Regions from separate parts of the Bacillus sp. Hm123 genome, predicted to be linked through region 4. Evidence: riboswitches for the same ligand, from Rfam matches in the RefSeq annotation. Region 4 holds a riboswitch; each other region holds the start of a gene.

Region 1 (8,018 bases), 590 kb from region 4:
CCTCCTGATACGAATCATCACGGCACACTATTTGGTGGAAAATTAATGGCTTACATTGATGATATTGCTTCGATCACAGCGACAAAATTAGCAAGAAAGCCTGTAGTAACGGCTTCTACTGATTCCGTAGACTTTTTGAAACCGATTCGTGTCGGTGATGCCGTCACATTAGAAGCGATGGTTTCTTACACGGGAACGACTAGTATGGAAGTATTTGTGAAAGTGTTATCGGAAAACTTATTAACAGGGCAATCATCCGTTGCCGCTCTCTCCTTCTTAACCTTCGTTGCCTTAGACGAAAACGGCAAGCCAGTCCCTGTTCCTGAAGTTGTGCCTGAATCAAAAGAAGAAAAATGGTTAAACGAAACAGCCTCTAACCGTGCTGAACATCGTAAAGCTCGTAAACAATATAGCAAAGAACTAGCTAACTTCTTTACAAATGGAGAAAAATAAGCTAATCATGCCATCAACCGCCTGAAGAATCATGCTTCAGGCGGCTGTTTTTATCGAAGAACTCCCACCTCCCCGATCCATCTCACACTTTTCTCCTAAGCATTTCTATCCTGCTATCATAAAACGAACACAACTAGCCAAACTATAAAGGCGGCGCTATTTTGTGACAAATATTAATTTTTAACAACAGGATTCATGGGATTTCTCTCCATAATGGTGTGGACCTTTGACCTGACTACAACATCAAATTGTTATATTTCACATCAACTTGTAATATCTATTTTTCCATACATTGTCCCCTATACAGACCCCTTTTTCCGATCCATACTTAAAGGAGTTAATATTGGAGGTATGCGTGATGTTTGGACAAGCAGAGATTGGGATTGATTTAGGAACTGCTAACCTATTAGTTTACAGTAAAGATAAGGGGATTATCGTTAATGAACCGTCTGTTGTGGCCATTGACCAACAGACAAAAAAGGTGTTAGCGGTTGGCTCTGATGCGAAAGAGATGATTGGAAAAACACCAGGTCGTATTATTGCTACTCGTCCAATGAAAGATGGCGTCATTGCCGACTTTGATATTACATCAGAAATGCTTAAAGGCTTAATGCAAAAAGCGAGTAAAGAAATTGGCTTAAACTTGCGAAAACCGACTGTTGTCGTTTGTGTCCCTTCAGGAGCGACTTCCGTAGAGAGAAGAGCGATTGAAGACGCTATTAAAAGTAGTGGCGCAAAGGAAGTACATTTAATCGAAGAGCCCGTTGCGGCTGCCATCGGAGCGGACTTACCGGTGGAAGAGCCAATTGCCAACTTAATTGTTGATATTGGCGGTGGTACGACAGAGGTTGCGATCATTTCTTATGGTGGCATCGTGTCTTGTAATTCCATCCGCCTCGCAGGTGACAAGCTTGATGAAGATATCGTCCAATACGTCAAAAAAACTTACAACTTACTCATCGGTGAACGAACCGCAGAAAACATAAAAATGGAGATTGGCCATGCCTTAATTGAGCATGTGGAACAAAAGATGGAAGTTCGCGGGCGTGATCTGTTGACTGGCTTACCAAAAACGATTGAAGTCAGTTCATATGAAATTCAAAAAGCGATCAAAGAATCGTTACTGACCATTTTAGAAACGATTCGGACAACATTAGAAACTTCTCCTCCCGAGCTAAGCGGAGATATCGTTGATAGAGGAATTGTATTAAGTGGTGGCGGTGCTTTAATAAAAGGAATGCAGGAGTGGGTCAGTAAAGAAATCCTCGTCCCCGTTCATGTTGCCCCCACTCCGTTAGAATCAGTGGCAATTGGAACCGGCCGCTCTTTGCACGTGTTAAAGATGTTACAAAAAGTGAAAAGCTAAAGACAAACTAAGGCTGACCTTCATCGGGTCAGCCTTTTGTCTTCCGCACAAATTAATACGGTTTATCTTGATAAAAATAATTCGGTGTGTGAATCGTATCATCATACGGTTGGTGAAAAACGTGAGTAGCAGCCGGTGAAATCGGTGGAATGAGCCATGTCCAATCTCCCGTTAAGGCTCGCCCTTCTTGCCCTTCATTTTGTTCAAAAATTTTAAATTGCTGGGCTGCTGTGTGATGATCGACAATACTAACGCCCGCTTCTTTAAAAGAATGTAGCACCGCCGCATTTAATTCAATCAGTGCACGATCTTTCCAAAGTGTAGAGGCTTTGCTCGTATTTAACTCCATTCGTTCGGCAATCACTGGAAGCAAATTATATCGAAATTCATCCGCCAAGTTACGCGCACCAATTTCCGTTCCCATGTACCAACCATTAAATGGCGCAGACTTGTATTCTAAACCGCCAATTTCTAATTTCATATCAGAAATAATGGGCACCGCATACCATTTCAAACCGAGTTCACGAAACCATGGAAACTCTGGGTGAACGAGTTCCACTTCCTTCATCAAATGACTAGGGGCTTGCTTCCACTGCGGGGACTCGTTACCGATTTGTACGACCCATGGTAATAAATCAAAGTCGGTGCCTGCTCCGCGCCAGCCCAGTTTCTCACAGTGTTTCGTAAATTCTACTGACGAAGGATCACCAACAGTCCCCACCTCTGCCTCATAGCCAGCATAACGAATTAATTGATGATTCCAAAGCCGCACCTCGTCTCGATTCGGCACAGTCGGCGGAAATACCGTAATGGTCGGGCGAATTTTCCCATCATTTGTGGCATAAGCAACATGCTGCTCAAGTGCTGTGAACACGTCCTCTGCCGTACGTGCTTCCCTTGCATCAAATACATGTAGCGTTTGCCAAAACAAGCGACCAATACAACGATTGCTATTGCGCCAAGCCATTCGCGCTCCATGCACTAACTCTTCATATGTATGACTATAGCTTCCAGTCGTTTCGATTTGCTCCTGAATCTCTTGCAAACGTTTCGTTCGTTCCACTTCTGACTTATTTAACTCTCGGTAACATTGTTCAATAAAGGCCCTCGCCTCGTTCCAAAGTTGCCTATTCATTCATGCTCCACCTTCAATAGATTGCTTTTACCGAAAGTATATCATTTTTTTCTTTAACAATCTTGCGGCAATTGCTCTCGGATGATCTTAAACGTCCCTGTTCCTTTGCCAAGCAACCGTCCATCCGCATCGGTGATTTCGCCTTCAATAAATGCAATTTTGTAGCCTTGCTGAAGGATCGTTGCTTCCGCAAATATTTCACCTGAAGATACACTAGCGAGAAAATGCGTCGTTAAATTAGTCGTTACACATTTTTCTTTTGTGACCGCCCGAAGCAGCATCCCTTGAATGAAATCAAGCATCGTCGCATACACCCCTCCATGCAACGTGCCATTCGTATTCAATAATACATCTTTAATATTCAGCTTAATTTTCACCCGATCGTCTGTAAACTCAACCACTTCAAAGCCAATATGCTGAAAAAATACGTTGTTCTCGAAATCCTCTTTAATAAACTGTAATGTTGTCGTCATGCTCTCTCCATCCTTTCTTCGTTCCTACCTTTTTAATTCTTGAATCCCATCGAAAAACCTGCAAAGATAAGAAAAAGCTACCTTACATAAGCAAGATAGCCTTAATTCGTATACACTTTCTTCGGACGCGCCATTTTTCTGGAACGCCACTGTGGAACAGCAATTCCGATTAAAATCAATAAAACCCCGGTTGTCTGCTCCGGCGTGATCTGTTCACCAAGAATTACCATCGCTGATAAAATAGCCGCCGGTAATTCCGCCGCTCCAACAATTGTTGCCGTTCCAGAATCGATATGTGGGGTCCCAATCGCAAAGAGAATCACTGGTAGGATGACCCCGAACAGCGCGGAGAGTAAACCATATGCCCATAACCCGCCTGTGAGCGTCCCATCCACAATAAAGGTAGGCGGTACAAAGAATAATACCGTCACAAATCCCCCAACTGTAATCACTAAACTTCTTTGAATCGTCGGTACACCTTTTCCCGCTTTTCCACTAAAGAAAATAAATAAAGCGAACGTAATCGCTGCTAAAAAGCCGAACACAAGCCCTTTCGTCTGGTTCATCCAATCGATTTGATCAGATAGAAGACCTCCTGCTAACAATGTACCTCCCCAAAGAAAGACGATCGAAATTAACTTTAAATTAGATGGCCAAGTTCTTAAATAAATCGCCTCTATCACAATCCCGATCCAAGTAAATTGAAACAGTAGCACAATCGCCATCGAAGCAGATAACTGTTCAATACTCGTCGCATAAAACACGCCGGTTAAGCTTAATAAAATTCCAACTCCCAACAACGAGCCTAGCTGTTTCATATTTAACTTCACTCGTTTCGTAAACAACACAATCACGAATAATAACAGCAATCCCAAAAAATATTGAGCACCCGTCGCCTGTTCTGCCTGATAACCAGCATTTGTCGTCAGTTTAACTACCGATGAATGCAAGCCATAGCTACAAGCGCCTAACAATACGAATAAAGAATAACGAAGCTGACTCAACTTCTTTGCCTCCTCCAATTGATCGATCCGAATGTCAAATTAATGCAAGTATAGTCCTCTAATTCACGTTCATCAATGGGATTACTCAAATTCCTAAAACTCAGAAATTTCCCATTTTACACGCTATTTTTCAATAAAAATTAAACAAATATTCTAAATATTCTCTTGACTCTTTCCTTCACAACCGCTATGATGTTTCTATCAATTAAATAACGTTTTCTTATCAAGAGAAGCCGAGGGTACTGGCCCTAGGACGCTTCAGCAACCAGCCGATGATCGGCCCGGTGCTAACTCCAGCAAACGACTGTACTCGTTTGACAGATAAGAAGGAATAGCGATCGCTAATGACAACACCTTCTTATTTTTTAAGAAGGTGTTTTTTATTTTAGAGAGGGTGAAGAAAATGAGCTTTTTAGATCGATTGAAACACGAGGTGCTAACGGCGGACGGAGCGATGGGGACATTACTTTATTCATATGGAATTGATTTTTGCTATGAAGAATTAAATGTGGAAAAACGAGAAGTGATTGAACAAATTCACCTTGAGTATATTAAAGCAGGAGCGGATATCATTCAAACGAACTCCTACGGGGCCAATGCCTATAAACTAGCGCGCTACGGCTTGGAGCATCGCGTACAACAATTCAACAAAGCTTCGATGCAAATTGCGAAAAAAGCGGCATCCCCACATGATCGCTTCGTGTTAGGAACGATTGGCGGCATCCGTGGGATGAGAAAAAATAGCGTGACATTAACAGAAATTGAAGCGGCAATTCGTGAGCAAGCGGACAGTCTTTTATCCGAACAGCCAGATGGCCTCCTGTTTGAAACGTATTATGATTTTGATGAATTAACAACCGTGTTAAAAATGGTTCGTCGTCTGACTGACCTCCCACTCATCGCCCAAGTGTCGATGCATGAGCCAGGTGTACTTCAAAACGGGATGGCGTTAAATCAAGCACTTCATCATCTCGAAGGATTAGGAGCGGACGTCGTTGGAGTGAACTGCCGACTCGGTCCTCACCATACGATTCAAGCGTTAGAAGAAGTGGCCTTGCCGGAAAAAGCCTTCCTATCGGCCTATCCAAATGCCAGTCTACTAGATGTCGAGGACGGGCGAATCGTCTATGAATCAGAAGCCGATTACTTCGGGCAAGCGGCTGTCAAGCTACGCAACGAAGGGGTTCGCTTAATCGGTGGCTGCTGTGGAACGACGCCAAAGCATATTGAAGCGACGAAAAAAGCGTTAGCCTCTCTCCCGCCGATCACCAAAAAAAAAGTGAAAACAAAACAACCGATTATCATTGCAGAAACGGCCGTTCCGTCTCTTCCACGCCTGCATGAAAAAGTGAAAACGGAACGAACGATTATCGTTGAACTAGATACACCGAAACAGCTAGATACCAATGCTTATATCGAAGGGGCAAAAGCGTTGCACGAAACAGGCATCGCTGCGGTTACGATGGCCGATAACTCGCTCGCTTCCCCGCGAGTCAGCAACCTTGCGATCGCATCTTTATTGAAAATGAATCATCATATTCGGCCGCTCGTCCACATTACATGCCGCGATCGTAATTTGATCGGGCTGCAATCACATTTAATGGGCTTACACGCACTAGGCTTGCATGATGTACTAGCGATCACGGGCGACCCGACAAAAATTGGCGACTTCCCCGGCGCGACTTCGGTCTATGACGTATCCAGCTTAGAACTGATTCAATTAATTAAGCGAATGAATGAAGGCATCTCTTTTTCCGGAAAGCCATTTAAACAGAAAGCTAATTTTTCCGTCGCCGCTGCCTTTAATCCAAATGTGCGTGTGCTTGACCGCGCAGTGAAGCGATTAGAGAAAAAAATCGAATGCGGAGCCGATTATTTTATTACCCAGCCGGTGTTTACAAAGGGAAAAATCATCGAGGTGTACGAAGCAACGAAACATTTGCCAACGCCGATTTTTATCGGCATTATGCCTTTAACAAATTCAAGAAATGCTGAATTTCTCCATCATGAAGTGCCTGGTATTAAATTGTCGGATGAAACGTTGAAAAGAATGAAAGCTTGCGAAGGAGATCGAGAATCTTCCACTCGTGAAGGCGTCAACATCGCAAAAGAGCTCATTGACACAGCAGCAGAGCTATTTAACGGTATTTATTTAATCACACCGTTCTTGCGATACGAAATGTCGATTCAGCTCATCCAATATATTCAACAGCTCGATGGAAAAACAAACGAAAGAGGGATCACTCATGTCCAACCGACATCCAATTGAACAAGAACTAGAAAAACGCATACTTATCATTGATGGGGCCATGGGAACGATGCTTCAGCAAGCCGATTTAACCGCCGAAGACTTCGGTGGCGAACAATATGATGGCTGCAATGAATATTTAAACATGACCGCCCCCGATGTGATTGATCGCATTCATCGAGCTTACCTTGAAGCCGGTACTGATATTATCGAAACGAATTCCTTTGGCGGGACAGAGCTTGTGTTAAATGAATACGACCTCGGGGAGCACATGTATGAAATCAATCGACGTGCCGCAGAAATTGCTCGCCGATGCGCCGATGATTTTTCAACACCTGAGCACCCGCGCTTCGTTGCTGGAGCGATTGGACCTACAACGAAGACATTGTCTGTCACAGGTGGCATCGACTTTGAAACTTTGAGTAAAGATTTCGAGCTACAAGCGACGGCGTTAATTGATGGCGGTGCCGATTTAATTTTAATGGAAACGAGTCAAGATATGCTCAACGTCAAAGCGGGAACACTCGGGATTCAACGGGCGTTTGAAAAGACCGGAAAAACACTCCCGATCATGATTTCCGGCACAATCGAGCCGATGGGAACAACACTAGCCGGGCAAAATATTGAAGCATTCTATATTTCGATCGAGCATATGAATCCGCTCTCTGTCGGCTTAAACTGTGCGACTGGACCAGAATTTATGACCGATCATATCCGCTCCCTTTCCGCTTTGTCCAAAAGCTTTGTGAGCTGTTATCCAAATGCCGGGCTTCCAGATGAAGAAGGCTGTTATCATGAATCTCCAGACTCTTTAGCGCAAAAATTAAAGGGTTTCGCGGAAAAAGGCTGGCTCAATATCGTCGGCGGCTGCTGTGGCACAACACCTGACCATATTCGAGCGATGAAGGAAGCGGTCAAGGACCTCCCTCCTCGCCCGCGTCCAGAACAGCCCCATGACCATGCCGTCTCAGGGATTGAGCCGCTTTTATACGATGACACAATGAGACCATTATTTATCGGAGAACGAACGAATGTAATTGGCTCACGCAAATTTAAACGCCTGATCATCGAAGGTAAATTTGAAGAAGCAGCGGAAATCGCCCGCGCTCAAGTCAAAGGCGGTGCTCACGTCATTGATATTTGTCTAGCCAATCCTGATCGCGATGAGCTTGAGGATATGGAAAACTTCATGCAAGAGGTCGTGAAAAAAGTCAAAGTACCACTCGTCATTGATTCGACCGATGAAAAAGTGATTGAAAAAGCACTGAAATATTCACAAGGAAAAGCGATCATTAACTCAATTAACTTAGAAGACGGTGAAGAACGATTTGAAGCAGTC
Region 2 (8,018 bases), 270 kb from region 4:
GTGGAGCTGGTGCACTAGAAATGACGATGACAGGAGCGAGCGTTCAATTTGATGAACCTGTTTTTGTTGCTTTCACTGGAGCAGAAGCGAGCATTGAATGCCAAGGGAAGCCAATTCCGATGTGGCGTCCCGTCTATATACCTCAAGGAAGTGAAGTACATGTGAAGCGATGTATACAAGGTAGCCGCGTCTATTTATGCATCGCTGGAGGAATAGATGTACCGAAAATATTAGGTAGCCGATCAACTTATGTTCGAGGTCCATTCGGTGGTTTTGAAGGTCGAGCGTTGAAAAAGGGGGACAGCCTTCCGATTGGCCGACCAAATGAAATGATTCAAGCAGTGATTGATGCTATACCTAAAGCAAATGTTCGTGTATTAGCGACGAATTGGGGAATTGCTCCTTCCGTTTATCAATGTTTAAAAAATACTCGTGTGCGCTGTATAGAAGGAAGTGAGTATTCTTACTTTACGACCGCCTCACAACAAGACTTCTGGCGGACACCTTATAAAATTACACCAGAATCCGATCGAATGGGTTTTCGACTAGACGGTACTCGTTTAGAAATGAGTGGGTCAAAAGAAATGATTTCTGAAGCAGTGGCGATTGGGACAATTCAAGTACCTTCATCAGGTCAACCGATCATTTTAATGGCCGATCGGCAAACGACAGGTGGGTATCCGAAAATAGCGAATGTGATAACCTTTGATATTCCTACCCTTGCCCAAAAGCTCCCTAGAACGGAGCTGCATTTTGAGTATGTCACACTAGAAGAAGCTCAACGATTATATGTGCAACGAGAGCGGGAATTGCAAATGATTCGATCAGCTATTCAGTTGAAATGGAGAAAGGAGAAGAACAATGAAAGTAGATATTAACTGTGACTTAGGGGAAAGCTTCGGGGCTTATCGAATGGGGACAGATGAAGAGATTATGCCTTTTATCACGTCTGCTAATATTGCTTGCGGCTTTCATGCCGGAGATCCTGTTGTGATGCGCCAAACAGTAAAATTGGCATTAAAGCATGGGGTAGCTATTGGAGCTCACCCGGGATTTCCAGATCTCGTTGGGTTTGGACGCCGGCCGATGGAACTTTCTATTGAAGAAGCATATACATCGGTTTTATACCAACTGGGTGCTTTATCTGCTTTCATTCAGGCAGAAGGAGGAAAACTACATCACGTAAAGCCGCACGGAGCGCTTTATAATATGGCGGCAAAAGACAAGGAACTAGCGGAAGCTATTGTTCAAGCCATTGCAGACTTTGATGCCTCACTCATATTATACGGATTGTCGGGAAGTGAATTGATTAAAGCAGGTAAGGAAGCTGGGTTAAAGGTAGCTGAAGAAGTATTTGTTGATCGCACCTACCAAACAGATGGGTCATTAACAAGCAGACGAGATCCTCAAGCCTTTATTGCTACGGACGAAGAAGCTGTTCAACAAGCGCTTCGTATGGTGCAGGAAGGGAAAGTGCAAGCAGTGACTGGAGAAACAATTGACATTTCAGCACATACCATTTGTATTCACGGAGATGGTCCTCATGCCCTCATTTTTGCTAGTTATATTCGTAAAGAGCTTGAAAACCGAGGAATCATCATCCAGACGATTAAATAGAAGGGGGAAACAGCATGAATTCACAAAAAAAAGGTAGCACGTTAAATTGGAGTGTGTTGCTTGGTGCGGCATTTTTAATGGCCACATCAGCCATCGGTCCTGGTTTTTTAACACAAACGACCGTTTTTACGCAGCAATTAGCTGCCAGCTTTGGCTTTGTTATTTTAATTTCAATTGTTTTAGATATCGGTGCTCAAACAAATATTTGGCGAATCTTAATAGTTTCAGAAAAGCGTGCTCAAGATGTGGCGAATTTGGTTTTTCCGGGGCTTGGTTATTTGATTGCTGTTCTCATTGTTCTTGGAGGAATCGCCTTTAATATTGGAAATGTTGGTGGAGCTGGTCTTGGAGCGAACGTAATATTTGGGGTTTCTCCTGTCACAGGTGCTATTATTAGTGCGGCGATTGCCGTAGGAATCTTTCTTGTAAAAGAAGCAGGAATATTAATGGACAAATTTACACAAGTAATGGGCTTTGTCATGATTGCTCTTACGGTGTATGTAGTATTTCAAGCCGATCCTCCAGTAGGAGAGGCAGTAATCAGAACATTCGCTCCAGAAAAAGTGGATTTCTTAGCGATTGTGACGTTAGTTGGCGGTACTGTTGGTGGTTATATTACTTTTGCTGGTGGTCATCGTTTGTTAGATGCAGGAGTGAAGGGAGTAGAGGCGATTCCTCAAGTAACAAAAAGCTCTATTTCGGCTATTGGAATTGCATCTATTATGAGAATTTTCTTGTTTTTAGCTGCTTTAGGTGTTGTGTCTCAAGGGTTTATTTTAGATGGAGATAATCCTCCAGCATCTGTGTTCCAACATGCTGCTGGAGATATTGGCTATAAACTATTTGGTGTGGTTATGTGGGCAGCAGCCATTACGTCTGTGATTGGTGCTGCTTATACATCCGTTTCCTTCATCCGTACTTTCCACCCGTGGTTAGAGCGCCATCATAAAGCAATTATCGTTGTTTTTATTATTCTTTCTACGACTATTTTTGCAACGATTGGCCAGCCGATCAAAGTGTTGATTCTTGCTGGTGCATTAAATGGATTAATCTTACCGATTGCTTTAGGTGTGATGTTAATTGCCGCACATAAACAATCCATTGTCGGATCTTATCGCCACCCACTTTGGATGACATTGTTTGGAATTATCGTAGTAGTATTAATGGCATACATGGGGGGATTTACATTATTCAATGAATTACCTAAATTATTTGGTTTCTAATTAGAAAAGGTCGATCATCATATTGAAGCATATGGTGATCGACCTTTTATTATAAAATAATTTCAGCAGGTTTTACTTGAATAGCTGATAGCTGGTAGGTTTTGTGACGTAGGGAATCAACATTAATATGTTGACGAGCGACACCTGAGTGAATAGCAGCGGCGGCTACAGCAGCGGCTACTTCTGGTGCAACCCGGGCGTCAAATGCTGAAGGGATAATATAATCATCTGCTAGTTCATGGTCTGCTATGAGGGAAGCGATGGCGTGAGCAGCGGCAATTTTCATTTCTTCATTAATATCAGTTGATCGAGTATCAAGTGCTCCGCGGAATATCCCTGGGAAAGCAAGAACATTATTTACTTGGTTAGGGAAGTCTGAGCGTCCTGTGCCAATCACTTTAACTCCGGCTGCTTTTGCCTTTATCGGATCAATTTCTGGGTTAGGATTGGCCATCGCAAAGACGATCGGATCTTGTGCCATTGTACGGACCATTTCTGATGTTAACGCTCCAGCAGCAGACACACCAATAAATACATCACTATTGATAATCGCTTCTTCAAGTCGGCCTTCTATTCGGTTAGGATTAGTAAACGTTGCGATGTCTTCTTTTACAGAGTTCATCCCATGAGGTCTTCCTGCATATATCGCTCCTTTAGAATCACACATAATGATTTCCTTTACGCCAAAGCTATATAATAAGTTAGCGATAGCGATCCCGGCAGCACCTGCGCCATTTATAACGACTTTAATATCGCTAAATGTTTTGTGCACGAGCTTTAAGGAATTAATTAAGCCAGCAAGTGTGACGATGGCTGTTCCGTGTTGGTCATCGTGGAAAATGGGAATATCCATTTCTTTTTTTAACCTTTCTTCGATTAGAAAGCAATTAGGTGCTTTAATATCTTCCAAATTGACGCCACCGAAGGAAGATTGCAATAATTTAACGGTCTTGATCACTTCTTCAGGATCTTTCGTGTCGATACAAATAGGGAAAGCATCAACGCCCGCGAAATTTTTAAACAAAATGGCTTTTCCCTCCATAACGGGTAGCGAGGCATCTGCTCCGATATCACCAAGACCTAAAACGGCTGTCCCATCTGAAACGACTGCAACAGTATTCGCCTTCATAGTATACTCATATATCTTTTCGGGATGAGCATGGATCTCTAAGCATGGTTCTGCTACTCCAGGCGAATACACTAGACTTAAATCTTTAACATTCTTTACATTTAATTTCGCTGACGTTTCTAACTTTCCTTGGTGGTGTCGATGAATTTCTAAAGCATCTTCTCGCAAATTGTGCATACGTTTACTCTCTCCTTTTGTTATTTAAGTAAAATTCTCTAAGAAGCCTGCATTATAAGTTAATGTTTTTTATTGTATAATAGGCTAAAAAGATAATCAACAAAATTTTCAGAAAATTAACAAAAATATCTAATTGTTTATCCCGCATTAACGGGCTGTAAGACTCCCATCTCAACATGACAGAAGGAGCGCAGACATGTAGGTGGGAGATCAACAGCCCATAAAAGCCCGATTGGTTCAACTAACAATCAGCGGGGATGAAGAAAACCCCACTGATTGAAGTTTCACTTTATTAGAAAAAAATAAATATTCAAAAAAGAGTTGCTATTGATCATTTGATCCTGTACAGTAATAAAAACGAAAAATTTTAAATTAAATAGGTTCTTATCAAGAGAAGTGGAGGGACTGGCCCGATGATACTTCAGCAACCGACTATTTGTAAGTCAAGGTGCTAAATCCAGCGGACGAAAAGTCCGAAAGATGAGAAGAAGTGATAGAAAAAGCCTTCTTCTTAAGAAGGCTTTTTTGTTTTTTCTAAATAAATCGCTACTAGTAAGGAGAGGATAACATGGGAAATAAGCATATAGAGACGATTTTAGCGCAAATTGGGAATCGGAGTGAAGAACAGACGGGGGCAGTGAATCCACCTGTTTATTTTTCTACCGCTTATCGCCATGAAGGAATTGGGCGTTCTACCGGATTTGATTACATTCGTACAGGAAATCCGACTAGACAGATTGTAGAACAAGCAATAGCCGAGTTAGAAGGAGGAGATGCGGGGTTCGCTTTTTCTTCAGGTATGGCGGCTATTCATACGATTCTATCGTTAACTGAGCCTGGAGATGAATGGCTTGTATCTGCGGATCTTTATGGAGGCACTTATCGATTGTTCGAGAAAATGTGGAAAAAGTATCGCGTATCGTTTACTTATGATAGCTTTCAAAATTTGTCTAAAACGAGAGAGAAGCTATCGCCAACTACAAAGGTCATCTTCCTTGAAACGCCAACGAACCCTCTTTTACAGGAAGTAGATATAAAAGCTGTAGCCGCTTTTGCTAAGGAGAATGGGCTGTTATTGATTGTTGACAATACGTTTTATACGCCATTGCTTCAACGTCCACTTTTAGACGGAGCGGATATTGTCATCCATAGCGCGACGAAGTATTTAGGTGGACATAACGATGTATTGGCTGGACTAGTAGCTGTGAAGGGTGAGGAGTTAGCAGGAAAAATAGCAGAGCTACAAAATGCCGCCGGAGCGGTCTTATCACCGTTCGATTCTTGGTTATTAATTCGGGGGTTAAAAACATTAGGGCTGCGAATGAAGCAGCATGAAGAAAACACTAAGCAAATAGCAGAATTCTTGCGATGTTGTCCGGAAGTAACGGATGTTTTTTATCCAGGGCGTGGAGGAATGCTATCTTTCCGAATAGCTTCAGAAAATTGGGTCGATCCTTTTTTACAAAGCCTTCAGTTGATCTCATTTGCGGAAAGTCTCGGTGGAGTTGAAAGCTTTATTACGTATCCCGCTACACAGACTCATATGGACATTCCAGAAGAGGTACGGCTCGAGCGTGGAGTTTGTAATCGTCTGCTTCGATTTTCGGTCGGGATTGAGCATACTGAAGATTTATTAGCTGATTTAACACAGGCATTTAACATAATGAAAGAGGAGTGATAGGTATGGAAAAAACATATTCCTTTCAAACGAAATTATTGCATAATCGTCATAAATTTGATGAACAAACAGGCGCAGTAAGCGTTGCTGTGCAGCATGCGTCCACCTTTCATCAAGCGGATTTTGACCAATTTGGCAATTATGATTATAGTCGTTCAGGCAATCCAACAAGGGAAGCATTAGAGGAAGCGATCGCTGAATTAGAAGGCGGAACGAGAGGATTTGCTTTCTCATCAGGTATGGCAGCTATTTCTACCGCGTTTTTATTACTTTCGCAAGGAGATCATGTTTTAATCACGGAAGATGTATACGGGGGCACGTATCGAATGGTGACGACCGTGTTAAACCGATTTGGGATTGATTATACATTTGTTGATATGAGCAATTTACATGAAGTGGCTTCAAACATAAGAGAAAACACGAAGCTTATTTATATCGAAACACCGTCTAATCCATTATTAAAAGTGACTGACATTCGTGGGATCGTTAAGCTAGCAAAGGCACATTATTGTTTAACTTTTGTCGACAATACGTTCTTAACACCCGCGTTACAACAGCCTCTTGAGTTAGGTGTCGACCTTGTTCTGCATAGTGCAACAAAGTTCTTGTCCGGTCATAGCGATGTATTAGCTGGGCTGGCTGTAACGAAAGACGAACAATTAGGCGACCGCTTATATCAGCTTCAAAATACGTTTGGCGCTGTATTAGGTGCTCATGATTCTTGGCTTGTATTAAGGGGCCTGAAAACTCTTCATGTACGCTTAGAGCAGTCTTCCGAAACAGCTAAAGAGTTAGCTGACTTTTTACAAAAGCATGAACTAGTCGAGAAAGTTTATTACCCTGGGTTAACGGATCATCCAGGACATGAAGTACATTCCTATCAAGCAAGAGGGGCAGGGGCCGTCCTTTCGTTTGAATTGAAAAATGAAGAGGCAGTTAGGCAGTTTGTTCAACATATAAACATTCCTGTGTTTGCTGTTAGCCTCGGAGCAGTAGAATCGATCCTTTCCTATCCAGCTAAAATGTCACATGCGGCGATGCCTAAAGAGGAAAGAGTTAAGCGTAGCATAACAGACGGGTTGTTGCGATTTTCTGTCGGATTAGAATCTTCAGCGGATTTAATTGCAGATTGTCGTCAAGCATTGCAACAAGTAAAAGCTATCAGTGCATGTAGCTGAAAATCCATATAAAGGGTCTGCTATCTGTTTAATTATCTGTGCAAGCAGACCCTGAAAAATGCCTCAAGAAGTCTACTTCATTCGTCTTAAAAGGAAGCTTGCAATAAGTACTAAAATGACAGCTCCAATTAAAGCGGGAATAATCGCAATTCCTGCCATCGTTGGTCCCATAGCTCCAAGCAACTTGCCACCAATCCAAGCCCCGATAATGCCAGCGATAATATTACCGATAATCCCACCAGGAATATCTTTACCAAGAATAACTCCAGCGAACCAGCCAATGAGTCCTCCAACAATTAAATACATAATGAAGCCCACTTTTTATTCCTCCTTATCATGTTTGCTTAGTTTAGTTTATTTATTCCCTTATTCGCTTATGCAAACCGTCAATTATTAACTAAGTTTAACGTTTTTTTGTATTGTAAAAGCCGACCGCATACCTGTAAATTATGTGCGGACGGCTGATGACACCGATATTAAATTCTACTTTCTACTTCTTGGCACACTTCTTCAGCACTCCTGCCGCTTGCTTCAATAATTGATCTTTTTGTCAGTGTTTCTTGAATGCCCATTAAGTTTGCATCTAAGCCTGTAATGACACAACAATCACATTGCTGTATGTCGGATTCATTTTTTAAATCGACAACTTGATGACCTTTTTCCTGCAACGCTTGCTTCACGTTTTGAAGAGTAAGTTCGACACCGATTGTGGCCAATGATAACACCTCCTGATGATATCCTTTTCTAAAAGGACAAATATTATTCTTCACTAATGATCTATATAGTATGTAAACAGCAACTCTTTTTTTTAATGGTTCACTTACTCACACAAAAAGAAAAACACCAGGAAAATTTGTTTTCCTAGTGTTTTTTTCGCTCGCTTTAAATCAACATCCCAGCGATTGCCGCACTTAATAACGATGCAAGGGCACCAGCAAGAACTGCTTTAATTCCTAAGCGGGCAATATCTGACCGGCGATTCGGTGCTAGGTTGCCAAGACCACCGAGCAAGATGG
Region 3 (8,018 bases), 740 kb from region 4:
TCTCATTCTGTTATTTGTTAGCGGAGCGATTATTTCTTTAGGGTTGTTTTTGTTTTAAGATGTGAAGTGCTTCTCTTTAATGGAGCACTTCTTTTTCATGACTTCACTCCTCTCCTTTACATCTTTCACGAGGAATTGCAAATGCTAAGTGAAAGGGAGGTGGGAGCATGGCCTTGTTCGGTGGTTGGAAGGAAAGTGGCTTCCATATGAAAGTCTTGCTCATAGGGGTATTGCTGACTCATCTTGGTACATATATGGTGGTGCCACTTTTGCCGATTTTTCTAAAGGTAGACAAAGGGATGACGATTGCTGAAATTGGTTTAATTTTGGCGATGTCTCCTCTTACTTATCAATTGAGTAGTTTGTTCGGTGGATGGTTGGCCGATCGGATTGGTCGAAGAGGAGTGATCGCCGTCGGTGCATGGCTAAATGGAGCGGCAATCGCTGGTTTTCTGCTTTTTGATACGGTTTGGTTGTTGATGAGTATGGGATTACTGAGTGGATTAGGTGTTGGCTTAAATACGCCGTCCACGAAAGCCGCAATTGCAGCCATTGCTTCGGAGGAGGACAATAAGACGACAGCCTTTTCTTTAAGAGGGGTAGCGGCCAATGTTGGGATTGCGATTGCTGGTTTATTAACTTACTTTATATTGGGTGGGGAGTTCTCGCTCATTTTTTATACGGCGACCGGCCTTTATATATTATCGGGGTTGATCAGTTTGTTCATGCTACCAAAAGGGTGTGGCGAGGAGCCTTGTGAAACGGTTCCAGTGAAAGCGTATATGGAGATTTTCAAAAATAAAGCCTTTGTCGTGTTTTCACTAGTGAGCATTTTGATTTGGGCGTTGTATACGCAGCTGGCTTTGAGCTTACCTTTACGAGCGGAGGACATTTTGCCAGATTCGAGTGTGGTGAGTTTGATTTGGACGGTCAATGCGGTCATTGTCGTTGTCTTGCAAACGTCTATTTCAAGGTGGTTTATTGAAAAAGCGCATCCGATGAATGTGTTGGCTTTAGGTGTTTTGTTTATCGGTGGGGGGCTTGGTTCGATTTATTTCTCGACGAATTTCTATTGGCTCTTAGCTAGCGGAGTGATTTTTATTATTGGCGAGATGTTGATTTTGCCAACGATGGATGCGACCGTATCACGGCTTGGAACAGCCAAAATGATCGGTGTATTTTTCGGGCTTACTAATTTTGTTTCCGGCGTGGGAGAAGGAGCTGGAAAATTTGCAGGTGGGCAGTTGCTTCGTTTAGGCACATCCTCATCGATTCCATGGTTGACGTTTGCGCTTTCTGCCGTCGTGATTAGCGGTTTGTTAGTAGCGTTACGGTTTTGGGAGCCGTTGCGATTTTCAATGGGTAGAAAAAACGAAAAACCGGAACGACCGACTTCTGCTTCCTTTTGGCAGTGGATCTTTGGAAGAAGAAGCCCCGCGAAGTAATATGTAGGCATGTGGAGCCTTCTCTTTGAATAGGGTAAGTAATAATGTGGGGTAAAGTGAAACTTCAATCAGTGAGGGGTTCTTCATCCCTCACTGATTGTTAGTTGAACCAATCGGGCTTTTACGGGCTGTTGATCTCCTACCTACACGTCTGCGCTTCTTCTGCCATGTCGCGGTGGAGGTCTTACAGCCCGTTAATGCGGGGTAAAGGGGGGAACACATGATTACAGTAGCAGGAATGCCCTTTCAGCAAACGGATCATTGGCCAGCTGGCAGTGTGGAACATAAGATTATTGAAGAAATGAGCAAAGCCCTTGTTGTGTATGCCTATCCATCTATCGGTGATTTATCCTTTGAAGTGAATATGCGAAAAAGCATCATGCAAAGCGCTAGAGCGTTAAATGACAGCAAGGTACGATTTGCTGTATTTGAAACATCACGTGCGAATCCGCAATATTGGTATGTGACTCCTTTTGGCGGCTTTCAACAACGGTCAGATGTGAAGCCGTCGGATGCGATTTTAGATATTTACAAAAATAGTTCGCAATATGCATTTGAATGTGCAACAGCAAAGCTGATTGTGTATTATCATGCGGTGTTAAAGGTGATTGGGGAAGCGGTTTTTAATCAATGGTTTCCAGCGATTCATTTATACAGTTGGCATGCCGACCCTGACCTTGGGTTGACAGCTAGGGAGAGGGAGCATGCTTTACCGGGGGATGTCGTCTATTTTAAAAATGAGGAGTTTGATCCGAATAAGCCTCAGTGGAGAGGAGAAAATGCCGTTGTTCTTGAAGATGGGACGTATTATGGACATGGAATTGGTATCGGGACGGCAGAGAAAATTATTGCCGAGTTGAACAAAAAGCGAAAGCCGGGGGCTAAGCAATCGGCTTATTTGACCAAATTAGTCGTACGACCATCTTTTACACATTTAGCGAATTTATCGTTGATGAATAGGAGAGAGAAGTATCAAAATGTGATTATTCAGCATAACCAAGCGTCGATTTCTTATGGTTGTTATGCTCTATTGCAGCATGTTGTGTATCAGAAGTGGGGAAGTTATGTTAGTCGATGAGTAACTTCCTTGACATTTGTCTGTTATTCCATTAGGCTATTAATAAATCGTTAATATTCCTTATAAGGGGAGTAGCTTTTACAGCAAAGTCGTCATTACGGAGCATATGGCTCTCGGCTTTGTTGGCAACTTTGAATGTTGTTAGCAAGACCTTACCTAGAACGGTAGAGGTCTCTTTATATGTTTACGGCCTATACCGAACTTGGTGTAGGCCCTTTTTATTTGGAAAAAGGAGGTTTAGCGTATAGAAAGAACAGCTAAGTAGTGACAAAAATGATGATCAAAAAAATGGAGGGTTTCAAATGATTAAAAAAATAATGGCATCTTTATTAGTTTTCAGTTTGTGTTTCGCTCCGCTTGCACATGTGATGGATCAAAGCACATATGCTGTGAGTGCAAAGAAATATAAATCTGGTAAAAAATCTTATAACTCAACGAATAGCAATAGCACGTCAACGGTTAATAAAGACAAGGACAAGCAAGATTCAATGACAACAGCGAAAAAGTCAACAGCGACTAAGTCGAATAAGGGCGGTCTATTAAAAGGAATGATGCTTGGTGGTTTAGCCGGTTTCCTACTTGGCAGTTTGCTTGGAGATCTTGGTATTTTAGGTTCAATTCTTGGCTTTATGATTAATATGTTGGCGATCGTGGCGATTGTGATGATTGCTCGCAAAATCTTTACGACTTTGAAAAAGAAACGCAAGGATGATGAAGCATGGCAAAAATAAAAATTTCTGAGCAAGATATCATCAATGCTCTTTGTTTGCATCTTGCTCATCAGAAGCAAATCACGCCTCAAGAAGTAGAAATCGAGTTAATGTACGATGATGACTACGGTTTTTCAGCAGAAGCGCATTGGACAGGCCGGAAGCAAATTTTAGCGACGGTTCACATGATCGAAGCGCTTCGTTTTTGGCTCGATAAACAGATGAACATGGACCCCTTTGCTGCCGGGATTGAATTGGTTCTTGACGATGACGAAGGAATTATCGCTCTTGTGCGATAAAGAAAATGAAAAAGGATTCAGCGTGTTAGTGCGCTGAATCCTTTTTTGGGCTTGTGAAGGTGCCTGTCACTCCCCGCATTTTGTCGAATAGGGAGTCGTTTTTATTTTGGATATCACTTATATTATTTGTCTGGGGATTCGTGTTTTTAGGTATTTTATCGTGGTATAATAGATTGGGGGATTTTGATCAAACAAAACTACTCCTATTGATGGAGGAGGTACACAATTGCAGCATACATATAAAGAAGTATTTGATATTCTACATGCATTGAATCAGAAATCTATTATCGCCATCACTGATCGAAATGGCGTAATTACATTCGTTAATGATAAATTCTGTGAAATTTCAAAATATGAATCTCTTGAGCTATTAGGTAAAACGCATCGCATTGTTAATTCTAATTATCATGATGATTTATTTTTTGAAGCTATGTGGCGCACCATTTGTAATGGAGACATATGGAGTGGAGAAGTTCGAAATCGGGCGAAGGATGGATCGTATTATTGGGTAGATACGACGATTGTTCCTTTTCGAGACACAGAAGGAGAGCTGTATCAGTTTGTTGCGATTCGAAATGATATTACCGAGAAAAAGAACCTTGAAGAAACGTTATTGAAAAAGACGCTTGAAGATCCGGTGACGGGTTTGCACAATGCTAATTACTTTGAGCAAGTGGTAAAGAAGCGAATGCATATAGGTGAAGAATTTTACCTTTTGTATATTAATATTGATGATTTTAAACGGATCAATGAAAGTCTAGGTGTACATCAATCAAATGAAATTCTTCAAATTGTCGGTGAACGGTTGCGAGAAACCATTTCGAATGATAACGAGGTGATCACTCGAATACATGGGGATGAATTTGCCGTACTTCTCGATCCTGCTTATGGTGAAGTAGAAGAGATCATTGAAAGTATTTATCAAGTATTTGAAGAGCCGATCACGTATAAACAGTCCTTTTATTATATGACGCTCAGTATAGGAGTTACTCATTACCCTACTCATGGAGCAACCTTTGAAGCTCTCGTACGTTGGAATCCTGAAACACTGGGGTTTGTTTCCCCTGGTGAATTTATTCCAATAGCAGAAGAAACGGGATTGATTATTCCGCTAGGTTATTTATTATTCGATATAGTTTTGCGAGATTTGCCAAAGCTACAGCAATCTCTACAAAAGCCAGTGAAGATTGGCTTCAATTTGTCTATGAAGCAATTTTTTGATGATCATTTATTTACGAACATTCAAAGTCTATGTAAAAAATATCAGATTGACCCTTCTTTCATTAAGCTTGAAATTACGGAAAGTGTAGCAATTAAAGATCCGGATATTGTCATTTCTCTCATTAAGCAGTTTAAAGACGCCGGGATGGAAGTGGAGCTTGACGATTATGGAACAGGATATTCTAGTCTTCAATATTTGAAAAATCTACCGATTACATCGGTGAAAATTGATAGAAGCTTTATTCAAGACATAACGAATTCCTCCAAAAGTCGAGCGATTGTCGCTGCAACCATTCAAGTCGCTCATGAATTAGGCTTTCACGTCATTGCAGAAGGTGTGGAAACCGCTGAACAAGTGGCATGCCTAAAAGATCTTGAATGCGACTACTTCCAAGGGTATTATTTCGGCAAGCCAGCTCCTCTTGAGAGTGCCTGTCACTCCCCGGTTTTTGTCGAATAAAAGAACTTAAAAAAAGACGGAAGCCACCTGTGAAAGATAGCTTTCGTCTTTTTTAGTGTTGAGCGAATGCTCAGTCTTTTTTGGCAAAAGTACTTGGCATCACAACAGCTATTACTTCTCCTTGCGCACAAACAATATCACCGGCAAATACTTCTGTTTCGACTTTCCATTTCTTCGGATGAATTTCGGTCACTGATCCGACCGCAACTAACGGTACGTCTTGTGGTGTCGGCTTTAAGAAATTGACATTAAGTGAAGCCGTCACAAAACGTGGAGGAGGAGTGCTATCTCCAACTTCATGTCCATTTTTTCGATGTAAAGCTAAAGCAGCTGATCCGGTTCCATGACAATCAATTAATGAGGCGACTAATCCACCGTAGACAAACCCTGGAATTGCCGTATGTTCAGGCCGAGGTGTATAAACCGTTTTCGTTCGTTCGCCATCCCAGCCTGTTCGAAAATGATGCCCCTCTTTATTTAAACGACCACAACCATAACACCAAGCAAAATCATCTGGATAATCATCTTGAATCGACTTAACCACTTGTTCAATCACATTTCTCCCTCCTTTTTCAGAATATTATACCATATACAAGTGCCTGTCACTCCCCGAACTTTGTCGAAGGGGGATTTTTCAGTTTTTTTAAAATTTTGTTGACAGTTTGTTAAGAGCGTGGCATAATCCTAGTTAATCTATGAGATATACAAATTTAATAAATGGTTCTTATCAAGAGCAGGCGGAGGGATGAGCCCGATGAAGCCCGGCAACCGACTCGTTATGAGCACGGTGCTAATTCTCACAACAGATATGTTGACAGATAAGAAGTTGTTTTTTCGGAAACCTCTTCTTATTTGAAGAGGTTTTTTTATTGCATACACATACGGGATTGAAAAAATGTGAGGTGAAAAAAGATGAGTGGAGTCACAGCTGTTTATCAAATCATTGCGGATCAAGCGAGTTTATCGAAAAAAGCAGAAGGCATCGCGCTCGGATTAACAGTTGGTTCTTGGACGGAGTTGCCACTGCTTGAACAGGAGCAACTAAAAAAACATAAGGGCCAGGTTAGAGAGATCAAGGAAATCGGAGAGGACACTTCCGGAAAAACAATAGCGAAAATTCATATTGATTTTCCACGAGCGAATTTTTCAACCGATATTCCTGCAGTATTAACAACAACCTTTGGAAAATTATCATTAGACGGCCAAGTGAAATTAATTGACTTGAAGTTAGACAATGAGCTGTTAGTTGATTTTCCGGGTCCGCGCTTTGGCATTAGCGGTATTCGTGAACAATTGAAAATTTACGATCGCCCATTAATTATGAGCATCTTTAAAGGTGTGATCGGTCGGGATATGGATTACTTGCTCGACCAATTGCGAGAACAGGCACTGGGCGGCGTCGATCTTGTGAAAGATGATGAAATTCTTTTTGACAATGAGCTGACTCCATTTGAAAAAAGAGTGACAGAAGGAAAACAAGTTCTCAATCAAGTATACGAGGAAACAGGACATCACACATTGTATGCGGTCAATTTAACTGGACGCACGTTTGAATTAAGGGAGAAAGCAAGGCGAGCGAAAGAGTTAGGAGCGGACATTCTGTTATTTAACGTTTTCACTTACGGCTTAGATGTGCTACAAAGCTTGCGTGAGGATGATGACATCGCTTTGCCGATTATGGCTCACCCAGCCTTTAGCGGTGCGATCGCTGCTTCAGAAAAGTACGGACTTTCTTACTCTTTGTTGTTAGGTACATTAACAAGACTTGCTGGAGCGGATTTTTCTTTGTTCCCATCGCCTTATGGAAGCGTGGCGCTAGCAAAAGAGAAAGTCCTAAAAGTGAAAGAAGCGTTAACACAGGAGTCTGCTTTAAAACCGACGTTCCCAGTCCCATCAGCAGGTATTCATCCGGGGATTGCGCCACTTCTATTCAATGATTTTGGCAAAGACTGCGTCATTAATGCCGGTGGAGGAGTACACGGACATCCGTTAGGTGCGAAAGGTGGCGGCCGAGCATTTCGGCAAGCGGTGGAAGCGGTGCAAGCAGGGATTCCGTTACCTGAAGCGACAGCTAGCGTTGAATTACAAGAAGCGATTCGATTATGGGGATGGAAGGATGGTACAACATCTTGAAACAGCCAATTATTTTTTGTGACTTTGATGGAACGGTAACGAAAAAAGATAATATTGCGAGCATTATGGCACGTTTTGCTCCTCCTGAATGTGAGAGATTGAAGAATGAGATTCTAGCTCAGAAGATAAGTATTCAAGAAGGAGTCGGCCAAATGTTTGTGTTATTGCCTTCTTCTTTACAGCAAGACATTATCGACTTTGTGTTGGAGACGGCGGAAATTAGAGAGGGGTTTGCTGATTTCGTTCGCTATGCCAAACAACAAGGCATCCCACTTTATATCGTCAGTGGTGGCATTGATTTTTTCGTCAAGCCGATGTTAGAGTCTTTTGATTCGATTGCCGGCGTATATTGCAATGAAGCAGATTTTAGAGGAGAGGTGATTCAGATTCAATGGCCTCATCGGTGTGATGATCAGTGTCCGAATCAAAATTGCGGCTGCTGCAAGCCAACGATTATTCGCCAACTAGCCAATGCTGACGTACATACAATTGTCATCGGCGATTCAGTCACCGACTTGCAAGCGGCTAAAGTGGCTGATACGGTCATTGCGAGAGACTATTTATCGGAAAAATGTACGGCGCTTTCGATCCCGTTTCAATCGTTTGAAACGTTCTATGACTGTATTGAAGTGTTAGAAAATTTGCAAGGAGTGGGGAAAAAATGAGTGTATT
Region 4 (8,018 bases):
AACCGTCCTGGATTATTAGGGGATGTTTCTTCATTATTGGGTATGCTTTCCATTAACATTATTACTATTAACGGTGTAGATGATGGTAGCCGGGGATTGTTAATACGGGCTCAAAGTGAAGATCAGATTCGAAGGCTTGAATCGATTCTTGAAACGATTGATACGATTCAAATTATTAAATTGAGGGAACCGAAATTACGTGATCGAATGGCTGTGAGGCATGGTCGATATATCGAGCGAGATGCCGATGATAAGAAAACTTTTCGATTCGTGAGAAATGAGCTTGGACTTCTCGTTGATTTTATGGCAGAATTGTATAAAATGGAAGGGCATAAATTAATCGGTATACGGGGGATGCCTCGAGTGGGAAAGACGGAGTCAATTGTTGCGGCTAGCGTCTGTGCGAATAAGAGATGGCTGTTTATGTCTTCCACTATGATTAAACAAACGGTTCGTGATCAATTGATTCGCGACGAATATAATGCCAATAACATTTTTATTATGGACGGTGTTGTATCAACACAAAGAGCGAGTGAAAAGCATTGGCAGCTCGTTCGAGAAATTATGAGGCTGCCTGCTGTTAAAGTAGTAGAGCATCCAGATATTTTTGTTCGAAACAGTGAGTATAAAATAGAAGATTTTGATTATATCATTGAACTTCGAAATCATCCTGAAGAAGAAATTACATATGAGCCTGTGGAAAGGAATAGCTTTTTTCAGGATTCAAACTTCGGTGGTTTTGATTTTTAATTATGGAAGGTGTTATTGTTGACTGAACTAGGAAATCGCTTAAGAGAAGCGCGAAAAGCAAAAGGATTGTCATTAGCCGATGTACAGGAAATGACGAAAATTCAAAAAAGATACTTAACAGGCATCGAAGAAGGAAATTATGACATGATGCCAGGGAAATTTTATGTTCGAGCATTTATTAAACAATATGCTGAAGCTGTAGGTTTAAACCCTGATGAATTATTTGAGGAGTTTAAAAGTGAAGTGCCATCTTCCCATGAAGATGAAATTCCTCAAAGGGCGACAAAGGTTGAGCCAGTGAAATCAAAAGTTCCTACTGAGCCATCTAAACTTCTTGAACATTTACCGAAAATATTAGTAACGACTTTTGTCATTGGGGCTCTGTTCTTGGTTTGGGTACTAATGCCTAAAAACGATGCAGATGAGAAGCAAGTGGTAGAAAAACCTGTTGTTAAGGAATCTACGGAGCAAAACAATGAAGATGAAGGCAAGGAGGAAGCTCCTGCGAAAGAAGAAAAAGAAGTAAAAGAGGAACCGAAAGTAGAAGAGCCTGCTAAGCCAGTATTAACAGCTGTTGGGGCAAGCGGAAGCGATTCCACTTATGAACTGAAAGAAGCTGAAAAGTTTGAACTAACGATTTCATCGAAAGGAAGCACTTGGGTCGGTGTCAAAGACGGAAACGGGAAGAGCCATTTCGGTGATATGATTCCAAAAGGTCAAACGCAAACATTTGATTTAACGGGTCAAACAGAAGCGAAGATTAGAGTAGGAAATGCGGTAGATACGGAAATTAAAGTAAACGGTGAAGTAGTTACGTATCAAATTCCTGCAGCTAGTCAAGTAACGCAAAACATTATTATTCAAAAAAAGTAAGCTTCTAAGTAAGGAACGGTTTGAATGGTGAGGTGCCAGTTAAAAGGCATCTCATCTTGATAAGTGGAGGGACAATTGTGAATTTACCTAATAAGATTACTGTATCGCGAATTTTGATGATCCCCATTTTTTTAATCGTCATGGTGGTCGATTTTAATTGGGGAGAGATCGAATTTTTAGGCTCAACTATGCCGATGACCCACTTTGTAGGGGCGCTAATCTTTATTATTGCAGCAACAACGGATTGGATCGATGGTTATCTTGCAAGAAAGTACAATCTAGTGACGAACTTAGGGAAGTTTTTGGACCCGTTGGCAGATAAATTACTCGTATCTGCGGCACTCATCGTTTTAGTTGAGCTAGGGTTTGCTGCCTCTTGGATTGTCATCATCATTATTAGCCGCGAATTTGCTGTCACGGGGCTGCGCCTTATTCTTGCTGGTGAAGGCGAAGTGGTCGCTGCGAATATGCTTGGCAAAATCAAAACATGGACGCAAATTATTGCGATTTCCGCTCTATTGCTCCATAATGCGCCATTTGAAAGCTTGTCGATCCCATTTGCTGATATCTCACTATGGGTAGCGACATTCTTTACGATATGGTCCGGTTGGGATTATTTCTATCTCAATCGTCACGTATTTAAACATTCAAAATAATAGATAGGAGGCTGACTTAAGCAAAGAATCAGACACACTCTTACTATCATATAGTTGTTATAGTGGATACTATATGAGCGCTAAGGGCAGTCATTCAATGTTTTTGTCAGCTTTTTTAGAAGTAGGGGTGTTAGTATGAACGCTGAAATTATTGCTGTAGGATCTGAGTTGTTACTAGGACAAATTACCAATACGAATGCACAGTTTCTTTCTCATCATTTAGCCGAAATCGGCATTAATGTATACTATCATACAGTTGTGGGAGATAATCCGACACGACTGGTTGATGTGGTGAAAGAAGCGGAGAAGCGTGCCGATCTGTTAATTTTCACAGGCGGACTTGGACCGACAAAGGATGATTTGACGAAGGAAGCGCTTGCCAAACATATTGGGTGTGAACTTGAATATAATGAAGTCGCCTTGAAAAGTATAGAAGCGTATTTTGTCAAAGTGAACCGAACAATGACTGAAAATAATAAGAAACAAGCTTTAGTGATGAGCGGAAGTACAGTATTACCAAATGATTATGGCATGGCTCCGGGGATGTTACTTAAAGCAAGTGGAAAACAGTATATGTTATTGCCTGGACCACCGAAAGAAATGCAACCGATGTTTTTAAACTATGGAAAAAATGAGTTGATCCAACTGTTAGAGAAAGTCGAGCGAATCGAGTCTCGGGTATTGAGGTTTTTCGGAATTGGTGAATCGGCTCTTGAGGTTGAAGTGGAAGACTTGTTACTCAATCAAAAGAATCCAACGATTGCCCCATTAGCAGGAGATGGAGAGGTCACGCTTCGAATTACAGCGAAGCATGAATCAGAAGAAGAAGCTATTGGCATGATTCAGGAAGTAGAAGCTGAAATTCTCCGACGTGTCGGTCCATATTTTTATGGGTATGACCAAACAACGATTGTGGAAGAGTTGGCGGAATTACTGAAGGAAAGAAATTTATCGATTGCAGCTGCTGAGAGTTTAACAGGTGGTCTTTTCCAAAGTGAATTGACAGCTGTCGAAGGTGTGAGTGCGATCTTTAAAGGCGGGATCGTTTGTTACTCCAATGATGCGAAGAAGCAACTTGTTAATGTGAAAAAAGAGACTATTGATACATATGGAGCTGTCAGTGAACAATGTGCACTTGAACTAGCAGAAAATACAAGAGCGATTTTCGATAGTGATTTTGCTATTAGTTTTACTGGAGTGGCTGGTCCTGATGAAATGGATGGCCAAGCCCCTGGCACTGTTTGGATTGGCCTGGCCGAACGTTCTCAAGAGACGAAAGTTTATCAGCTTAACCTTGTGGGAAGTCGAGCGGGGATTCGTAAGCGTTCAGTTAAATATGGCTGCCATTATTTACTTCACGCTCTCGATCAAAATAAATAAAAATATTCAAAATATTATTGACCATTCTGATTGGATTATTATATAATCTTTTTAAGAGTTTACTGGCTTATTGAATTTAATATTGACACTCTTATTACGAGCGGCGGAGGGATTAGGCCCTATGAAGCCCGGCAACCTTCAGGCGATATTGTCTGAAACGGTGCTAATTCCTACAGACTTTTTTGTCTGGAAGATAAGAGGAGGACCTAATCATTAAACCCTCTTCTTTTTGATAAGAAGAGGGGTTTTTTATCTTCCTCTAGAACATCATAAACATTCATTTAGGAGGGGTTTACACATGACAAAAGAAAATTGGGATCAAGAGACATTGTTATTACACGGAGGCCAGGTGCCAGATCCAGTGACAGGAGCTCGTGCTGTACCGATTTATGAAACAACTTCGTACGTATTTGAAGATACAGATCATGCGAACGCTTTATTCGCGCTACAAAAGCCTGGAAATATTTACACCCGTATTACGAATCCAACGGTTGATGTATTTGAAAAACGAGTGGCATTGCTTGAAGAAGGAGCTGCCGCAGTAGCATTATCTTCCGGAATGGCAGCCATCGCTTTTTCTATATTGAATTTAGCACATGCGGGCGATGAAATCGTGGCAGCGAGTAATTTATATGGTGGTACATATAATTTATTTGCTAACACGCTTCCGAAGTATGGCATCACCGTTAAATTTGTTGATTCGACGGATCCTGAGAACTACCGAAAAGCGATTACACCGAAAACGAAGGCTCTTTTTGGAGAAATTATCGGAAATCCATCTCTAAATGTGTTGGATGTGGAGAAAGTGGCAGATATCGCTCATGCGAATGGTATCCCGCTAATTATCGATAGCACATTCGCATCACCGTATGTTTGCAAGCCGCTTACTTGGGGGGCAGATATCGTCGTCCATTCTGCGACGAAATGGATTAGTGGCCACGGTACAGTGATTGGTGGTGTCGTAGTAGATGGTGGGAAGTTCAATTGGGACAGCGAGAAATTCCCTGGTTTTACAGAGCCTGACGAATCTTATCATGGGTTGAAATATGCTGACATTGAAGGATCAGCATTTGCTGTGAAGCTACGAGTGCAGCTGTTAAGAGATTTTGGTCCGGCTTTAAGTGCCAATAGTGCTTTTTTATTGCTGCAAGGACTGGAGACGCTTCATTTGCGAATTCAACGTCATCACGAAAATACATTAGAAATCGTGAACTATTTAAACAATCACCCTGGTGTGGAATGGGTTTCCCATCCGAGTTTACCAGAACATCCATCACATGATTTAGCTAAAAAATATTTGAACAATAGCAACGGATCGATCGTCGTTTTCGGTATTAAAGGTGGTCGAGAAGCAGGGAAAACAGTAATTGATAATGTGCAATTATGGTCACATGTTGCCAATGTCGGGGATGGAAAGTCATTGATCATTCACCCGGCTACAACGACGCACCAACAGTTAAATAAAGAGGAGTTAGAAAAGTCTGGAGTGAAAGAAGAGTTAATTCGTTTATCGATCGGACTAGAATCTACAAAGGACTTAATTGTTGATTTGAATCAAGCGATTGAAAAAGCAACAGGAGTTACCGTAGAGGCATAAAAGAAAAAACAAAAGACTGGCGCTTAGATGGAATATCTATACGGTATAGGTTAGTTACTGTATATTCCATTTTAGCGTCGGTCTTTTTATGATGAAAATAGCGTATAAGTTGATTGAAATCAGTCATTAAAGATACCCTTCTTGATAAAGTCTGTGGTAATATAGATAGGCGGATGCTTATCAGTTTTTTCCTCCAACTTTTCTCCAAACGATGTCCTTCTTCAGATTGTGTGGTCTTTTTTCTCAAAACATGTAAATATTAAAAAAGCGAATAAATGTTCGCTTTTCACTTGAAATTGTCTCATAAAAAGGGTATAGTAATGATAGATTTTGAAACAGGAAATTCAATAATTAATTTTTTAATAGATTTGTTATTTTAAGGAGGAATTTGAATGAACGATCGTCAAGCAGCATTAGATATGGCTTTAAAGCAAATTGAAAAGCAATTCGGTAAAGGGTCGATTATGAAGCTAGGTGAGCAAACTGATCGCAAAATCTCAACGATCCCAAGTGGATCCCTTGCTCTTGATGCAGCGCTTGGAGTAGGTGGCTATCCACGTGGGCGTATTATTGAAATATATGGTCCAGAGAGTTCTGGTAAGACGACGGTGGCTCTTCATGCGATTGCTGAAGTACAAGCAAGTGGTGGTCAGGCAGCGTTTATTGATGCGGAGCACGCGCTCGATCCAGTATACGCTCAAAAGCTAGGGGTCAATATTGACGAACTTTTACTATCTCAACCAGATACAGGGGAACAAGCATTAGAAATTGCGGAAGCACTTGTGCGAAGCGGTGCGATCGACATTCTTGTCATTGACTCAGTCGCAGCTTTAGTACCGAAAGCAGAGATTGAGGGTGAAATGGGTGATGCGCACGTTGGTTTACAAGCGCGTCTTATGTCACAGGCGTTGCGTAAGCTTTCAGGAGCGATTAATAAATCGAAAACGATCGCCATCTTCATTAACCAAATTCGTGAGAAAGTAGGTGTCATGTTCGGGAATCCTGAGACAACACCAGGTGGACGTGCGCTTAAATTCTACAGCTCTGTGCGTTTAGAAGTTCGTCGTGCAGAAACGTTGAAGCAAGGAAATGAAATGGTCGGTAATAAAACGAAAATAAAAGTAGTGAAAAACAAAGTAGCTCCTCCTTTCCGCGTGGCAGAAGTGGATATCATGTACGGAGAAGGTATCTCTAAAGAAGGAGAAATCATTGATTTAGGCTCAGATGAAGACATTATTCAAAAGAGCGGTGCTTGGTACTCTTACAATGAAGAACGCTTAGGACAAGGGCGTGAAAATGCTAAGCAATTTTTAAAAGAGAACCCGGATATTTCGCAAGAGATCATGCTGAAGATTCGAAAGCAATATGGGTTAGATGAAGATGTAACGGAACCTGTAGAAGAAGGTACATCAGACGAATTTAATCTACTAGATGAATAAAATCTGTTGAAGCAGTGTTTTGTTACACTGCTTCTTTTGTATATATGAAAGAATTAATACGGTGTCTAAGATGAAAGGCTTGACAACGAATTTCTGCACCTATAAAATTAGTATGTATATTTTACATTTTTTTCTCTTAAAAGTGGAAGAATTGATGCTGTATATTGAAATGTTGAAACAATGTATCAGCCGACATGTTAAAAACATGACAACAGATCATAGCAAGGGGAGGTGAAATCATGGATGCTATTACAATCATCTCCATTTTGCTTGGCCTAATCGTCGGTGTAGTTGTTGGCTATTTTGTTAGGAAATCCATTGCGGAGTCGAAAATTGCAGGGGCAAAAGATGCGGCAGAACAAATTATTGAAGATGCCAATCGAGAAGCGGAAGCGCTGAAAAAAGAAGCCCTGCTTGAAGCAAAGGATGAAATTCATAAACTTCGTACAGACACTGAATTAGAGCTTCGTGAACGAAGAAACGAATTGCAAAAACAAGAGAATCGTTTATTACAAAAAGAAGAGAACCTTGATCGTAAAGATGAGCAATTAGATAAACGTGAGGCTCAGCTTGAGCAGAAAGAGGAAGCTCTGACTAAGAGACAACAACATATTGAAGAGATGGACAGCAAAGTGGAAGAGATGGTGAAAGTACAGAAAGCTGAACTGGAACGAATCTCAAGTCTCACTCGTGATGAAGCTCGTGCGATCATTTTAGAACGCGTCGAACAAGAACTTGCACATGATATCGCTGTGATGACAAAAGAGCAAGAGAATCGCGCGAAAGAAGAGGCCGACAAGAAGGCGAAAAATATTCTTTCTCTAGCTGTTCAGCGCTGTGCAGCAGACCATGTGGCAGAAACAACGGTTTCAGTTGTAAACTTGCCAAATGATGAAATGAAAGGCCGTATCATTGGTCGTGAAGGACGAAACATTCGAACACTTGAAACGCTTACAGGTATTGATTTAATTATCGATGATACACCAGAAGCGGTCATTCTTTCAGGCTTTGATCCAATCCGTCGTGAAACGGCTCGAATTGCACTTGAGAAGCTTGTTCAAGATGGACGAATCCATCCAGCTCGCATTGAGGAAATGGTTGATAAAGCTAGAAGAGAAGTGGATGAATACATCCGCGAAGTGGGTGAACAAACTACATTTGAAGTTGGTATTCATGGACTTCACCCGGATTTAATCAAGATATTAGGACGTTTGAAATTCCGTACGAGCTACGGTCAGAACGTGTTAAAACATTCAATGGAAGTAGCCTTTCTTACAGGACTTCTGGCTGCTGAGCTTGGTGAAGATGAAACCCTTGCTCGCC

Evidence for each region. A riboswitch is a leader RNA that binds a small molecule or an ion and turns the genes downstream of it on or off. The one in region 4 is predicted to bind S-adenosylmethionine.
Region 1: it holds a riboswitch for S-adenosylmethionine, as region 4 does, so the genes downstream of both, ACSVDJ_RS04185 (bifunctional homocysteine S-methyltransferase/methylenetetrahydrofolate reductase) here and ACSVDJ_RS07310 (O-acetylhomoserine aminocarboxypropyltransferase/cysteine synthase family protein) in region 4, are expected to answer to the same signal.
Region 2: it holds a riboswitch for S-adenosylmethionine, as region 4 does, so the genes downstream of both, ACSVDJ_RS05980 (methionine biosynthesis PLP-dependent protein) here and ACSVDJ_RS07310 (O-acetylhomoserine aminocarboxypropyltransferase/cysteine synthase family protein) in region 4, are expected to answer to the same signal.
Region 3: it holds a riboswitch for S-adenosylmethionine, as region 4 does, so the genes downstream of both, ACSVDJ_RS03540 (2,3-diketo-5-methylthiopentyl-1-phosphate enolase) here and ACSVDJ_RS07310 (O-acetylhomoserine aminocarboxypropyltransferase/cysteine synthase family protein) in region 4, are expected to answer to the same signal.

The regions. Positions count from the first base shown of each region.
Region 1 covers NZ_CM200277.1:807,618-815,635, reverse strand. Annotated here, with positions in the region: gene ACSVDJ_RS04210 (acyl-CoA thioesterase) at 1-453, shown strand, start outside; gene mreBH (rod-share determining protein MreBH) at 812-1,819, shown strand; gene ACSVDJ_RS04200 (nitric oxide synthase oxygenase) at 1,872-2,954, opposite strand; gene ACSVDJ_RS04195 (PaaI family thioesterase) at 3,008-3,427, opposite strand; gene ACSVDJ_RS04190 (EamA family transporter) at 3,529-4,431, opposite strand; SAM riboswitch class I at 4,649-4,759, shown strand; gene ACSVDJ_RS04185 (bifunctional homocysteine S-methyltransferase/methylenetetrahydrofolate reductase) at 4,835-6,700, shown strand; gene metH (methionine synthase) at 6,678-8,018, shown strand, end outside.
Region 2 covers NZ_CM200277.1:1,134,556-1,142,573, forward strand. Annotated here, with positions in the region: gene ACSVDJ_RS05960 (5-oxoprolinase/urea amidolyase family protein) at 1-878, shown strand, start outside; gene pxpA (5-oxoprolinase subunit PxpA) at 862-1,617, shown strand; gene ACSVDJ_RS05970 (NRAMP family divalent metal transporter) at 1,632-2,840, shown strand; gene ACSVDJ_RS05975 (NAD(P)-dependent malic enzyme) at 2,890-4,146, opposite strand; SAM riboswitch class I at 4,528-4,633, shown strand; gene ACSVDJ_RS05980 (methionine biosynthesis PLP-dependent protein) at 4,715-5,824, shown strand; gene metC (cystathionine beta-lyase) at 5,830-7,002, shown strand; gene ACSVDJ_RS05990 (GlsB/YeaQ/YmgE family stress response membrane protein) at 7,075-7,320, opposite strand; gene ACSVDJ_RS05995 (YkuS family protein) at 7,479-7,718, opposite strand; gene ACSVDJ_RS06000 (NupC/NupG family nucleoside CNT transporter) at 7,885-8,018, opposite strand, start outside.
Region 3 covers NZ_CM200277.1:658,213-666,230, forward strand. Annotated here, with positions in the region: gene ACSVDJ_RS03505 (short-chain fatty acid transporter) at 1-58, shown strand, start outside; gene ACSVDJ_RS03510 (MFS transporter) at 168-1,445, shown strand; gene ACSVDJ_RS03515 (protein-glutamine gamma-glutamyltransferase) at 1,666-2,523, shown strand; gene ACSVDJ_RS03520 (hypothetical protein) at 2,826-3,254, shown strand; gene ACSVDJ_RS03525 (YxcD family protein) at 3,242-3,532, shown strand; gene ACSVDJ_RS03530 (putative bifunctional diguanylate cyclase/phosphodiesterase) at 3,759-5,213, shown strand; gene ACSVDJ_RS03535 (PaaI family thioesterase) at 5,284-5,769, opposite strand; SAM riboswitch class I at 5,935-6,038, shown strand; gene ACSVDJ_RS03540 (2,3-diketo-5-methylthiopentyl-1-phosphate enolase) at 6,126-7,346, shown strand; gene ACSVDJ_RS03545 (2-hydroxy-3-keto-5-methylthiopentenyl-1-phosphate phosphatase) at 7,322-8,011, shown strand; gene ACSVDJ_RS03550 (methylthioribulose 1-phosphate dehydratase) at 8,008-8,018, shown strand, end outside.
Region 4 covers NZ_CM200277.1:1,400,425-1,408,442, forward strand. Annotated here, with positions in the region: gene ACSVDJ_RS07290 (YmfK family protein) at 1-750, shown strand, start outside; gene ACSVDJ_RS07295 (RodZ domain-containing protein) at 769-1,623, shown strand; gene pgsA (CDP-diacylglycerol--glycerol-3-phosphate 3-phosphatidyltransferase) at 1,701-2,279, shown strand; gene ACSVDJ_RS07305 (competence/damage-inducible protein A) at 2,415-3,659, shown strand; SAM riboswitch class I at 3,748-3,859, shown strand; gene ACSVDJ_RS07310 (O-acetylhomoserine aminocarboxypropyltransferase/cysteine synthase family protein) at 3,958-5,256, shown strand; gene recA (recombinase RecA) at 5,649-6,695, shown strand; gene rny (ribonuclease Y) at 6,935-8,018, shown strand, end outside.